3 regions of the Agarivorans sp. 1_MG-2023 genome follow, and region 3 is predicted to be linked to each of the others. Evidence: predicted binding sites of a transcription regulator. Region 3 holds the regulator's gene; each other region holds the start of a gene.
What was found. Region 3 encodes LexA, which represses DNA repair genes until DNA is damaged. Its sites were predicted from a motif close to TACTGTATNNNNATACAGTA; they were not measured.
Positions count from the first base shown of each region.

Region 1: a site for LexA is predicted at 2,752-2,771, ahead of Q4592_RS05390 (LexA family transcriptional regulator). Genes of this name have one in related genera too.
Region 2: a site for LexA is predicted at 1,270-1,289, ahead of ruvA (Holliday junction branch migration protein RuvA). Genes of this name have one in related genera too.

Region 1 is NZ_JAUOSJ010000003.1:225,383-230,242, reverse strand. It holds gene Q4592_RS05400 (hypothetical protein) at 1-740, shown strand, start outside; gene Q4592_RS05395 (Y-family DNA polymerase) at 1,072-2,334, opposite strand; gene Q4592_RS05390 (LexA family transcriptional regulator) at 2,334-2,741, opposite strand; gene Q4592_RS05385 (DNA/RNA non-specific endonuclease) at 2,995-3,732, shown strand; gene Q4592_RS05380 (super-infection exclusion protein B) at 3,948-4,508, opposite strand.
Region 2 is NZ_JAUOSJ010000013.1:3,814-8,673, reverse strand. It holds gene Q4592_RS17150 (efflux RND transporter permease subunit) at 1-707, shown strand, start outside; gene Q4592_RS17145 (hypothetical protein) at 763-1,107, opposite strand; gene ruvA (Holliday junction branch migration protein RuvA) at 1,332-1,952, shown strand; gene ruvB (Holliday junction branch migration DNA helicase RuvB) at 1,968-2,975, shown strand; gene ybgC (tol-pal system-associated acyl-CoA thioesterase) at 3,149-3,547, shown strand; gene tolQ (protein TolQ) at 3,537-4,220, shown strand; gene tolR (protein TolR) at 4,233-4,670, shown strand; gene tolA (cell envelope integrity protein TolA) at 4,684-4,860, shown strand, end outside.
Region 3 is NZ_JAUOSJ010000016.1:41,938-46,797, reverse strand. It holds gene plsB (glycerol-3-phosphate 1-O-acyltransferase PlsB) at 1-1,138, opposite strand, end outside; gene Q4592_RS19280 (hypothetical protein) at 1,383-2,072, shown strand; gene Q4592_RS19275 (GNAT family N-acetyltransferase) at 2,104-2,586, opposite strand; gene lexA (transcriptional repressor LexA) at 2,703-3,347, shown strand; gene coxB (cytochrome c oxidase subunit II) at 3,676-4,743, shown strand; gene ctaD (cytochrome c oxidase subunit I) at 4,755-4,860, shown strand, end outside.

The DNA of each region.
Region 1 (4,860 bases), on a different contig from region 3:
ATGGGGTGAACGGGCAAAGTGACCTCGGTTATAAAAAGCTTTGTGAGCATTTAGCCCAAGAAGGGATGTTGACTCTCCGTCTTGAGAGTTTATTACCTCTGTTAAGTCGACAAATTGAAAATGGACAGGTAGCTCGTTCTAACATTCAAAACGCAATTCACTCAATAGTGGTATTTCTAAAGCAACAGGTACAAGGTCCGATTGTTCTTATAGGGCACTCTCTAGGAGGCTCTTTGATTCTAGACTCTAAAGTCACACTTGGTCTAATTGACGGTGTTGTTTTGGTTAACGTCCCAGGGAGAACCTTAGATGAGGTAGTAGTAGACCAAAAAAGAGAGGCACTATCCAAACTGGGGTACTCAACAGAAGATATAGAAGCTCAATTAAACAAAGATAAGTCGTCTTTTGAGCGTATTAGAGAGTATCCAAATACCGTTGAAAAAGAATTTGGAAAAGGTCTCGCGTGGCTGCCGGCTGTACTTGAAATAGATCCCAAACGGAGTTTGAATAACTTCACAAAAAAAGTACTGATTGTTCGAGGAGAAAAGGACAAGCAGTTATTTGATAGAGACTGGGAAGAACTGGCTAATCCTCAAAATATTCCTAAATCATGTGAACGTGAACTTGTATCAGTTCCAAGTTTGTCACATATATTTTTAATGCCATCATCAAAGCAGAAATCTATAAATCATCCACTTTTAGACTCTGTTATAAATTATGTCAAATCGATTACTCCCTAAATAGAGAGTCGAAGGGCAAGAAAGAACAATATTATTTAGGCAACGACGCTGTATAAATGAGTTATCACGAATGGTCGCTGTTTTACCAAAGTCGCATGCACTAAGCTTGTAACGGTCCAATAGTTGTAAGCTGACCTTAGCTATCTTAAGTCATGAAGAGACATTAAATACTGTCTCTTCACTATTCCTACGGCCTACTTACTAGCGTCGCCATATAAACCATGTAGTGGCATTGTGAATATGGCCTCCTGCTTAGAGGTTTTTTCCTAGCTCTGATACGTCGATGAAGCTCATAATAAGGCAAGAATGCAACAGGCAGCCTAGCAGCTAATCATTTGCAGCAAATACGCGGAATGTGATGCCAATCCGTCGTGTATTGAGGTGTAAGCATATCCCTTCGCATATGCCACTTGGGGCAGATACCTTGAGAGCCTAAAAACAATGTGTCACTGCCGTAGCGTTTATTTAGTGCGTCAACCGCCTTCATCAATTCTGGTCGGCCCGGCTTTGCCGTAAACATATCCAGTTGCTGATGTTGTTCGTCAGTTAAGTCCATAAGGCCTACGCCGACTTTGTAGTATTTGATACCTGGAATAAATAGTTGGGGAATTGCTTGTGACACCAGCTGACTCATCACAATGCTATCGTTAGTTGCACAAGCGGGCCGTAATACCTGTTTAAAACCACGACTGATACCATCATCAAACGGCGAATTATGTGCAAAGATTAGAATCGCACCAGCTACGCTACCTTGCTCTCTTGCTTTTAAACATGCACTACTTACATGTAGAGAGAATGCTTGCATCAACGAGTGTAGCTCCAGTATTCGTTGGCCAGTACTTCTCGTTGAAAAAATCTGCTGCTTGTTCGCTCGCACTTCATCCCATGATTTTGTGGATACCCCGTTAAGTTCGAGAATTGTTCTCTCCATTTCCACACTGAAATACTGCTTGGCAAGTTTCGGTGGCATCTTTGCAAGTTTGAGCGCAGTTGTTATTCCCATGTCTTTGAGGCGTACACTTAGCTTTCGTCCAACCCCCCAAACATCGGACACACACATTTTAGATAAAATCCGGTCTCTTTGTTCATTGCTCTCAATCACACACACTCCATCGAATCCTGGTAGACGTTTAGCGGCATGATTAGCGACCTTACACAGCGTCAGCGTTTTTCCAAATCCCACACAAACGGGTAAACGCACTTCTTTCCAGACAGCTCGTCGTATTTGCTTTCCGAGAATATCAAACGGGGGAAGTGCCTCACGGGAATTTGATACATCTATAAAGGTTTCATCAATACTGTATACATGTTGCTTTGGAGCAAATGCGCCAATGATTTGCATCATATGCATCGATAAGTCTGCATACAATTCATAGTTTGACGAGCACACAATGACACGATGCTTTTCACACAATGATTTAATCTGGAAAAACGGCTTAAAGCGCTCAATACCAATAGCTTTGGCCAAACGATTTACAGCGACCACACAACCATCGTTGTTGCTCAATACTATGATTGGTTTGTTGCGCCAATCAGGGCGAAACACCGCTTCTGCTGAACAATAAAAGCTATTGGCATCAACAAGCGCAAACATTAAAGCAGTTTCAATAAACGAGAGGGACGATGACAGCGTATAGAGCGGATAACGACGCCCTCTACAGTGAACCTATCACAGCTACTAACTGCCACAGGACTATAGTGTTCGTTGGCTGATAGCAGCATTCGTCTTGATTTATCGATAATCTTACACACAAACTCACCATTGATATTCGCGACAATTACATCGCCACTCTCAACATGGACGTGACGGTCAACAATCAATACATCTCCATCGTGTATACCGCTACCCAACATTGAGTCTCCGGACGCTAGACCGATAAATGTGGCAGATGGATGCTCAATAAGCAGGTCATCTAAACTCAGTGGGAGTTGTGAATATTCTGTCGCGGGGGACTCAAAACCGGTGAGACCAGCACTCGCGGAAATAGGGATTACTTTCATTCAAACCAACAACTGTATATACATACAGTCATTATAGATACGTTATACAAAAAGAGAAACTAGTAATTGCTGTAATAAGGAGTCACTTGAGCCAGTCCCCGCATAGACTTCAAATGATTCGCGGATGTCTGTTCGTGTTTTTACAAAGCCTACCTGTCAGGCATGCAATTACGCTCAAGTGAGTAATTATCAACTTACAACCATATTGATAGTTATGTTAGATTTGGACTACACCCTATCTAAAGGATTTATAATGAAAGCATGGATAGCAATTCCGCTATTAGTCTCGGGGTACGTGAACGCTTCTGAATTTCGCACACCAAACTGCCCAATTGGCTGCCCAAGTCTTGATATTGAGGGAAATATAGTCATCTTTGAACGGCTATACACACTCTCCCAAAGTAAGAAAACGCAGTTTGCCGATTGGGTGGCTTATGAAGTTGATGTACTAAACTTTGGCACAACAACCAACAGAACGTGGAAAAACAATCCTTTACTCGATGAAAATGAGCGACTGGAAAAAGATGACTATAGTGGAGCGTCAAGTAAGCTCGATATTGACCGTGGACACCAAGCTCCACTAGCAAGTTTTGTGGGAAGTCGCTACTGGCCTACCCTTAACTATTTATCCAATATTACGCCTCAAGCTAAAGGTTTAAACCAGGGTCCATGGAAAAACCTAGAAGAAGCGGTTAGAGATGCTGTTGGGTTTCGTGAAAATCTATATGTTATTACAGGCCCGCTCTACCGTAACGAAATGGAAGGCTTACCAAAAGCCGATGAAGCCCATGCAATACCATCTGATTACTACAAGATTATATATGATGATAAAGGCAACTCTGCCGCGTTTCTCATGAGCCAACAAACAACCAGGAATACAGACTACTGCACGACAAAGAAAACAATCTCTGAATTAAGGGCTATCGTGCCATATGCCATTCCCGGAGGCTTAGCTGACAGTAATGAAATTTTTGCACGACTAGGGTGCTGAATGTAATCCAAATATTTAGGGGGTAGCTTGCTCAACCAACCTCTGGATAAGACGCTCTAGCTCGTCTTTGGACAAAAACTTGTTAGAGCATTCACTTATTCGAAGGAATTTCGGATTAGTACAAATATGGAAGAATCAAATTAACGGCTAATGAGACGAAGCGCGTTAGCGCTTCCAGCCCAAAGGGCGATGCTGCCTTTGCTTATGTAAATGTATCACCATCGGCTGTTCCTATGTAAATTAGGAGTAAAGCCTTCAAGTAGTTGCTGATTGGTTTCCAAATATTCTTTGGCCCATGGTTGAATGTTATATGCCCACCCATCGACCATATCACCCATATTGCTAGCCCTATACAATATACCCTTTGTCTCTAAGCTCCCCTTAATACCGTCTTCCTTGAGGAAGTACTGTGTAGTTTTCTGGCCCAAAACATATGGTGCAAGGTATGCCTTTTCATCAGGTGTTAGCTTTGCTAACTCTTTCTGTTTAGCTTTGATTAATAACTTTCTATCTTTTTCATTTTTCCATTTTTGAAATGCATATTTCATTAAACCAAATATGCCGGCAACGGCCTGTGAAAAAACAATAGATAAAGATAGAACGAAACAGCCACCAATGTAGGGTTTGTTGGCTTCTCTAAATTCGGTGAGACCAATTGTCGTGATAAGTTCACCACTACCGAATAAGATAACTCCGCTGGCAATTGCCAAGCCTGTAAAAATTACTGGGCTTGTTTGTTTTATCGAGCCTAAAAGCCCGCTGAATGCTTCGATCATAATTTCTACTTAACAGTATATTAAGATCCAGATTATCACCTTTTCAATGATGCATCAGCCACCTATCCAGAAAGCGACAAAGATATCACCACAGGAGCCAGTTAGGGAGGTCACTTATGTAAGTATATTTCGGATTGGCCTATGTAAGGCATAAGTTGTTTCCCATTGAATACTACGACAAATGGAACAATCGAAACCATCAAGGCCACGCAAAATGAGAATGCTCGAGATTATCAATTTCCACATCTTTTTTGTCCAAGAAACGATTAGTATAAATGCGGGCAAGTCATTGATGGTTTTTTAGTCAACCCGAAAGTGTACCTTACTTTGAGGCACAAACGAGTCAGTACGT
Region 2 (4,860 bases), on a different contig from region 3:
CGTTTGTCCGCATTCAGCGTATAGACGGCTTACGCACGGTAACTGTGATGGCTGATGTTGATACTCGAGTTGCTAATACCAACGAAGTGATGCAACTGGTGCAAAAAAGTTTTCTCCCGGAGCTAATCGCTAAAATACCTGGCTTAAGAGTTGATTTTGAAGGGGAGGCTAAAGAGAGCGCTAAAGTGGGGTCGTCTTTGGGTAAGAGCTTCACAATTGGCATTTTTGGTGTTTTTGCCATTTTGAGTTTCCAATTTAGAAGCTACCTTGAACCCGTGATTGTATTAACCGTTATTCCCATGGCGTTAATAGGTGTGTTGTGGGGACACTTTTTGTTAGGACACAGTCTAAGTATGCCGTCTATTCTAGGCTTTATTTCATTGGCTGGGATTGTGACGAATGACTCCATATTGCTGGTGCAATATATTCGGCACCATTTAGATGAAGGAGACGATGTTTATCAAGCGGTGGTGAACGCCAGTAAAGAACGCTTCAGAGCGGTATTTTTAACCTCACTTACCACTGCAGCAGGTTTACTGCCGTTGTTGTTAGAGACCAGTTTACAAGCACAAGTGGTGCAGCCTATTGTGGTGTCTATTGTGTTTGGAATTGTAGCGTCTACGATGATGGTATTGTTTATTATCCCGGCGGCCTACGCTATTTTGGCCGATTGGAACTTAGTGCATAAACATAAAAGCTTACATTAGTTATATGTCCAAGCCTCTTGCCTATTTGAGCATGAGGCTTGGTCGATTTACGAAATTAGCCAGTAGAGGTGTTTGCTGAGGCTAAGTCGTAACACTGATAAGCAATTCCTCTAATGGCCACATCTCGCCTAAAGGCTTTTTTAGAGGCCTGACGATAGCTGGTGATTGATACTGTATCTGCGGTTGGATATTGTGGGCGTACCGATTTTACATATTCATCGCGAGCTTCATGTCCTTTTGAATCATGATGGCTAGTGTAATAAACACTGCCAAGCGCGGTGCATTGAGAGATATCTCGGTCGTCTTCCAATAGCGTTACACCATGGTAAGTAGTGGGAGTGTTAGAACAGCCAGTTAAAACAATCAGGCTAGCGGAAACGATAAGCATTAATTTATTCATGTGTTACCTCAATTTAGTTTATGTGCACTCTCCTTGTTGGTTATTTGTTCAATTGTAATGGCAACTTTTTGTTTTAGATATATCGCTAACAGACTCATAGAGTTGTCGCTGCCCGAGTTAATCAGCCCTTAGCCAACACATTTTCCAATTTCAAATATAGAGGGCTGGATATATATCCAGTGTTTAAGGTAAGCTTACGCTATCTAAAGTTAGGAGTCTTTGCAGTGATCGCTACCATTAAAGGTATCTTAGAAGAAAAAGTCCCACCTTTTGTATTGATAGATGTAGCCGGAGTAGGCTACGAAATACAACTTCCTATGAATTGCTTTTACCAATTGCCCGAACTGGGTGAGTCGGTGCGGTTATTAACGCATTTTATTGTGCGAGAAGATGCCCAACTGCTTTATGGCTTTCATGATAAAGCCTCGCGCTCGTTATTCCGCGAGCTGATAAAAGTAAACGGTATTGGGCCGAAAGTGGCCTTGGCCATTTTGTCTGGTTTAAGTTGCGAGCAGTTTGTATTCGCGGTTAAACACGAAGACTTATCAAGTTTGGTAAAAGTGCCTGGCATTGGTAAAAAAACTGCCGAACGTTTGTTAGTTGAAATGAAAGACCGTTTGAAGAACTGGAATGCCGAACTACCGGCAACACCATTAAGCGACAGTTTATCTAGTCATGGTGACTTACCCTTAGTGGCTACGGTTGATCCTAAAGAAGAAGCCGTTGCAGCGCTTGAGTCGCTGGGTTATAAAGGCATTCAAGCAGAAAAACTGGTTAAGCAAGTTTATTCAAACGGCATGAGCAGTGAAGAGTTGATCCGCGAAGCACTAAAAGCGGCTTTGTGAACAAAGGTAGAGTAGATGATTGAAGCAGATCGCTTAGTTTCAGCCACGCCGGTGATTGAAGAAGAAACTGTAGACCGCGCGATTAGACCCAAAAAGCTGGATGATTACACAGGCCAGCAAGCGGTAGTTGAACAATTAGAAATATTTATTGAAGCAGCTAGGCGCAGAGATGACGCGCTCGATCATTTGTTAATTTTTGGTCCTCCGGGTCTAGGCAAAACCACCTTAGCCAATATTGTGGCTAACGAGCTTGATGTGAATATTAAAACCACCTCTGGCCCTGTATTAGAGAAAGCCGGTGACTTGGCAGCTTTGCTCACTAATCTTGAACCTGGCGATGTATTGTTTATTGATGAAATTCATCGACTTAGCGCAGTAGTTGAAGAAGTGCTGTACCCAGCGATGGAAGATTACCAGCTGGACATTATGATTGGCGAAGGCCCAGCGGCCCGCTCGATTAAACTCGATTTGCCCCCATTTACGTTGATTGGCGCTACCACGCGCGCAGGCATGTTAACGTCACCCTTGCGGGACCGCTTTGGTATTGTGCAACGCTTGGAGTTTTATAAAACCGACGACTTGGCCGAGATTGTTAAACGAAGTGCGCATTATCTAAATTTAGAGCTTGATGCTGAAGGGGCGTGGGAAGTTGCTAGGCGTTCAAGAGGAACCCCGCGTATCGCTAACCGTTTACTGCGACGTGTTCGTGATTTTGCTGACGTAAAATTTGATGGCAAAGTAACGCAAGAAGTAGCTGCTAAGGCGCTAGATTTACTGAGCGTAGACAGTGCTGGTTTCGACTACATGGACACTAAGCTACTCAAAGCGATAACGGAAACTTTTGCAGGTGGTCCCGTTGGCTTAGACAACCTTGCTGCAGCCATTGGTGAAGATAAAGAAACCATTGAAGATGTACTCGAACCGTTTCTTATTCAGCAAGGCTATTTACAACGTACCCCACGTGGTCGCATTGCTAGCGATAAAGCCTATTTACACTTGGGTTTTGATATACCTAAGCGTTAAAAATGCTGTCGTTTAGTCACGACAGTGTGGTTTAAAAATCGGCTTAAAGTGTTTAGTTTTAAGCCGTTACCCCGGTTTTCTCACGCAATTCTCTAAATTAAGTGGTTTGAGTCTTAACCTTATGCACTTGCCTGTGTATAGTATTTTCTAATTGAAATACTAGGGTAGGTGTAATGTCGGTTTTAGCTGTTCGGGTTTATTACGAAGATACTGATGCGGGAGGCGTTGTTTATCATGCTAACCATATCAAGTACTTTGAACGAGCGCGTACAGAATGGCTACGAGAGCTCGGCTACGATCAAGATACCTTGATGGAACAAGATCTTTGTTTTGTTGTTCGTTCTCTTACTATCGACTACAAGCTTCCTGCTCGATTTAACCAAATGCTCAACGTAACAACGCGAATTGATACGATGAAACGAGCAAGTATGGTATTCGAACAAACAATCACAAATGCTGCACAACAAGTCATTGCCCACGGAATGGTTACCGTGGCTTGTGTCACATTGTCATCAATGAAGGCCACGGCCATTCCTGAAACACTTAAAGAGGATTTACTCGGTGCACTCTGATATGTCATTTATCGGCTTGTTTTGGCAGGCGAGCCTATTAGTTAAGTTTGTAATGTTATTGTTGGTGAGTATGTCTATTTACTCGTGGGCGATGATAATTAATCGTAATCGAGTACTTAAGGCTGCAAAATCGTCTAGTGATAGTTTTGAACAGAAATTTTGGTCTGGTGTAGATCTCAACAAACTGTATCAAGAAAGCAACGCGCGTGCTGATCATTTACAAGGAATGGAACAAATCTTCCATTCAGGCTTTAGAGAATATGTACGATTACATAAAACCAGCGGCAGAAGTGCTGACGCGGTTATGGACGGTACTTACCGAAGTATGCGGGTATCTTTGTCTCGCGAAGTTGAGTCCTTAGAAAACCAACTGCCGATGCTAGCAACAATTGGTTCAATTAGCCCATATATCGGTTTGTTTGGTACCGTGTGGGGCATTATGAACGCTTTTATCGCCTTAGGCGAAGTTCAACAAGCCAGTTTGAATATGGTTGCACCAGGCATTGCCGAAGCGCTTATCGCAACGGCTATGGGCCTATTTGCTGCTATTCCTGCGGTTATTGCCTTTAACCGTTTTTCGACCGGGGTGGCTAAACTAGAAAATGGTTATGCCAACTTTATGGAAGAGTTTTCCAGTATTTTACATCGTCAAACGCACACTGGCGCTAACTAGTAAGGGGCGAGAGTGAACCATTATCAACGTCCTAAAAGACGCTTAGTTGCCGAGATTAATGTGGTGCCCTATATCGATGTGATGTTGGTGCTGCTGATCATATTTATGGTAACGGCTCCGCTCATTACCCAAGGGGTAAAAGTGGATTTGCCTCAGGCTAGCGCAGAAGCGATGCCCGAAGACAGTAAACCACCGTTGGTTGCTACCGTAGATGAAAGTGGTCAGTACTTTTTAGACACTGGCGATAACAGTGACTCTGCTAAGCAATCGGTGTCTGGAGACGATCTACAAGCTTTAGTGATTGCGCATCTGCAGTTAGACCCTGATTTGCCTGTGGTAGTGCGTGGTGACAAAAATGTTCGCTATGAACAAATTATTAACTTAATGGTATTGCTGCAAAGTGCAGGTGTACCTTCTGTGGGTTTAATGACCCAACCCGACAATAATTAGAATAGGAATAGCATTGAAGTCGCCATTTAGCCTATCGGTTATTATTTCAATTGTGCTGCATGCCGGGTTGTTTATCGCTTTGGTATGGTCGGTAGATTTTGAGCGGGTGAAGCTAGAGCCAACACCGAGTGCACCTATTATTAACGCAACGGCTGTAGACATTAATCAAGTGACTCAGCAAGTTGAACGT
Region 3 (4,860 bases):
ATTCAACTGAATAACCGCGACTAAACAATTGGCCGAGGTATTCGCGAAAAACGGTTGAGTAGAGTTTGTTGCCCTTAAAACTGCGGCGAATAAAAAATGCACCGGCACGGCGAAAAAACGGTCCCGCTGGCCAAAAGTTAAGGTTTACACCTGCTGCAATGTGCGGTGGTACCATGCCCTGATGATAGAGCACATAAGACAACAGTAGGTAATCCATATGGCTGCGGTGGCAGGGGGCGAATACAATTTCGTGGCCCTCTTGAGCTAGCTGACGCACCTTTTCTGCGTGGTTAACTTCTATGCCTGAGTAGATTTTATTCCACACCCAACTTAACACCGACTCACCAATGCGAAGGTTACGATACGAAAAGTCGGCAGCAATTTCCTCTAGGTATTTTAAGGCTGCTTGGCGCGCTTCAGAATGGCTAATTTTTTTGGCTTTGGCTTCTTCAGCTATCGCTTCACGAATAATGGTTGAGGCGAGCAGTTGCTCAAACATATGACGACGGTTTGGCAGCTTAGGCCCGGTAGCGATCATTTGCATACGGCTAAAGTGGATTCGCGCTACGCGCGCTAACTTATGGCCAATACGCTTATCAGAACCTTGGCGCTGTGCCATATCCTTCAGTGATACCGGACGACTGAAGCGTATTAGGTTTTCGCGTCCTTTAAAAATCACTTGCCAAGTTTTCTTCAGAATGCCAGCTGGGCGTTCAGGCTTGCCGCCCATTAAGTCGTTAACACTCTCTCTGCCAGGGTAGCGATCCCAAAACAATTTAACAGGCACTAATTGTGCGTTATGGCTTTCATCGCTGCGGTGAATACTGAGAGCCGCGGTAAATTGGTCGATGGTCGCTTCTAGGGTTTCACCTTTACCATCCACTAAAAAGGCTACCCCTTGGTGGGCTTCACCGGCAAACATCACTGGCTCGAAGGGATCGGGCAGGCCAAGCTGTTTACAGGCAAGTTGTAAAGTAAGCACGTCAGCTAATGAGTTACTAGGAATGACGTAAATGATCGGTTGGCTTAGATCTAGATCGAACTCAGCAATCGGGTTTTGAGGGACAAACTTGCCGCGAGTAAAAAAGCCAATGATAGAGCGCAATATGGCCAATATTGGAGAGGGTAAATGTAACATCTCAAAGAGCTTATAGTGGTGAATGAATACAGGGCATAGAGTAGCAGACTTATCAAAATTTGGCTTTGATTTGATGCAAAATCTGCGTAAACAGTGGCTTGGAATATACTGCTGCTCCAAGCGAGAAAACTTACTCAAAGTAAGCTAGTTTTGCTGTGAATCTTTGCCTAATTAGAATTGGCTGCTATCGTTAAAATTGGTCACTCATGGTTTAGATTAGGCTTACCCGGCTAAGGAACCCATCATGAAATTGTTTACACGTGCGGCTATTTTTGGCATTTCACTACTTACCACTCCCTTTGTTCATGCTGCTTTTATTACTACTCAAGAAGCCGCTCTTGATAGCATTTATTCTCAAGCGACTTTTGGCCAAAACATCATTGATATCCGCATTGGTACCGCCACCGAATTGGTCTTTCCCGAGCTATTGGATATCACTACCCGCGCGGAGGTGAGCCAACTTTTTAGTCAGCATGTTGGCCCCTCTAATGTGGTCAATTTTTATTTTATCGACACAATTAGCGCCTGCGGCTCGCAAATCAATCGAGGGATAGTGGGTTGTGGGGAGTATTTTGGAAACGATTTTGTGGTTGAATCTAGTTACGCCGCCGGCAGTTTAGGCGGAGAGTTGCTTGCTCACGAGTTAGGCCACAATTTAGGCCTACCGCATTTGTCTGGCGCTTACCTAATGAATCCAAGTCTCAACAATCGCACATTAATTACCGAGCCAGAAGTTGAGCGCATCTTCCGTAGCCCTCTCGTTCAAAATGATAACGATTATTTCTGGATAGACATTAACCCTGTACTGATTGTTGCAGAGGCGACAAGAGTGAGTGAGCCAGCTTCGGTATTTTTATTTGCGGGGATGCTGGGAATGCTAGCTTGGCGTAAGCGAGAAAGGCGAACCCTAAGTTCGATTGGTTTTAGTCGATAATACTGTTTTTTATTGCAGTACTATTTTGCGCTTAAAGTTGCTTTAGCATCCAAACATCGCAGCCATTATGGGCTGTACCTTGTAAAGGTGCAGATAAGTGCTCAAAACCGAGGCTTTCGTAGAGTTTAATCGCTGCCGACATATTGCTAAGCGTGTCTAGGTAACAGCGAGTAAATCCCTGCTCTAAGGCAAATGCTAAACAGGCTAACGAGAGCTGTTTACCTAGACCTTGGCCTCTACCTTCTTCCAGCAAAAATAGTTTTTTTAACTCACTGGTATCTTTACTATCGGTAAAAGGCGCAATGCCGCAGCCGCCAACGACCATGCCATCTAACAAAGCGACCACATATCTACTTCGATTTTGCTGTGTATAGTGCTGACTCATGTTATCGACTTCAGCATCAGAGGGGCCAAAGCCTTCACCTACCGCGCCATATTCTTGGCCAACCTGTTTTATTATTCGCTGTAGATCTTGGTCATATTGGGCTGATATTTCGACTATCTCAATGGTCATTATTGCCTCCTATCACTTTGAATCAACAGTAACAAAATCAGAATTAATATAAAACCTTGCGTCAAAATGTATGCTGTATATACTAACAGTGTGCTGTATAAACTTACAGGTAGACTATGAAGCCCTTAACGCCCCGCCAAACAGAAGTGTTTGAACTTATTCGCCGCCATATTAACGATACTGGTATGCCTCCAACGCGTGCCGAAATTGCTAAAGAGCTAGGATTCCGCTCGGCTAATGCAGCAGAAGAACACCTTAGAGCTTTAGCTAAAAAAGGTGCGATTGAAATGATTCCTGGTGCGTCGCGAGGGATCCGTATTAGCGAAGCGTACTTGCCGGCTAGTGCAAATGAAGCCACTGTAGAGCCTGAGCCAGGCTTGCCGTTAATCGGTCAAGTTGCTGCGGGTGAGCCTATTTTGGCGCAGGAGCACGTTGAATCTCATTATGCCGTAGATGCTAACTTATTTAATCCGCATGCCGATTATTTACTGCGAGTACAGGGCATGAGCATGAAAGATATCGGCATTATGGATGGAGATCTATTAGCCGTGCATAAAACTACTCAGGTACACAATGGACAGGTGGTTGTGGCTCGTTTAGATGAAGATGTTACGGTTAAACGTTTTGAGCGTGACGGTAAGATGGTGTACTTACATCCCGAGAATGAAGAGTTATCAACCATTGAAGTTGATCTTGAATATCAGAACATCGAAATAGAAGGTTTAGCGGTAGGTATTATTCGCACTGCCGATTGGATGTAAGCCTTATTCAACAATAAGTTCCCCCATTTTGAAGCCCAAATCACTCTGATTTGGGCTTTTGTCGTTAACATCACATCTTTTGTCTTTATCCATAAAAATCTCAACAATGTATTTACATTTCTTTAACTTAGAGGTTAATTTATAAACAGTAGGTTGTATTTAGCTGTAATAGCCTATGCTTTTGGGGTGGGGATTTTCCCTTTATTCGCAGCTACTTTCCTAGCATGGAAAGTTGTTGTCGTTGGCTACTGCAAAGGAGAGCGCTGTGGGCCGATGGATTCAGCTATTAGTGCTGACATTTTTTTCGCCGCATTTGTTTGCGCAAGAGATGTCTTTCAATTTACGTCCTGGTGTTACTGCCATCAGTGAGCAAGTTTATGGCTTGCACATGACAATTTTTTATATTTGTTGTGCCATTGGTGTCTTGGTATTTGGCGCTATGTTTTGGTCGATTTACCATCACCGTAAATCCAAAGGAGCGGTTCCTGCTCAATTCCACGAAAGCACTAAAGTGGAAATAATTTGGACCATCATTCCCTTTATCATTTTGATAGGCATGGCGATTCCAGCCACTAAAACCTTACTGGCAATGGAAGATCCTTCCGATGCCGACATTACTATTCAAGTGACGGGTTCCCAGTGGAAGTGGCACTACAAGTACTTTGATCAAGATTTAGAGTTTTACAGTGTAATGGCGTCTGATTGGGATGAAGTAAACGGCAAACTGGAGAAGCGCAAAAACTATTTGCTTGAAGTCGACTACCCCTTAGTACTGCCAATCGGGAAAAAAGTCCGCTTCCTCATGACTTCAGAAGACGTTATTCACTCTTGGTGGGTGCCTGACTTTGCAGTTAAAAAAGATGCTAACCCGGGCTTTATTAATGAAGCATGGACCATCATTGATAAACCCGGCATTTACCGCGGCCAATGTGCTGAGCTATGTGGAAAAGACCATGGCTTTATGCCCATTGTTGTTATCGCCAAACCTCAAGCCGAATATGATGCTTGGTTGGCAGAGAAAGAAGCTGCTTATTTAGCCAAGCAAGCCCAAGAGCTTGAACTGGTGGCCATGACTATGCAGCAAGATGAGCTGATGTCATTAGGCGAAAAAGTGTATGAGAAAAGCTGTGCTGCTTGTCACCAAGTTAACGGCCTAGGTTTACCTGGCGTGTTCCCCGCTTTAAAAGACAGTCCAATCGCGTTAGGTGATGTGACTAAACATATTGAAGTAGTGGTAAATGGCGAGCCTGGCACAGCCATGCAAGCCTTTGGTAAACAGCTTGGTTTGAAAGAGCTAGCTGCGGTGATTACTTATGAGCGAAATGCTTGGGGTAATGATACGGGTGACTTAGTGCAGGCCAAGGATGTTGTGGCCGTTCAAAACGCAGCGCAGTAGGGAGACAGACAATGAGCACGATTAGTGACGTTCACTCAGACCATGAAGAACACCACCATGCCCCTCGCGGATTAATGCGTTGGGTACTAACCACTAACCATAAAGACATTGGTTCAA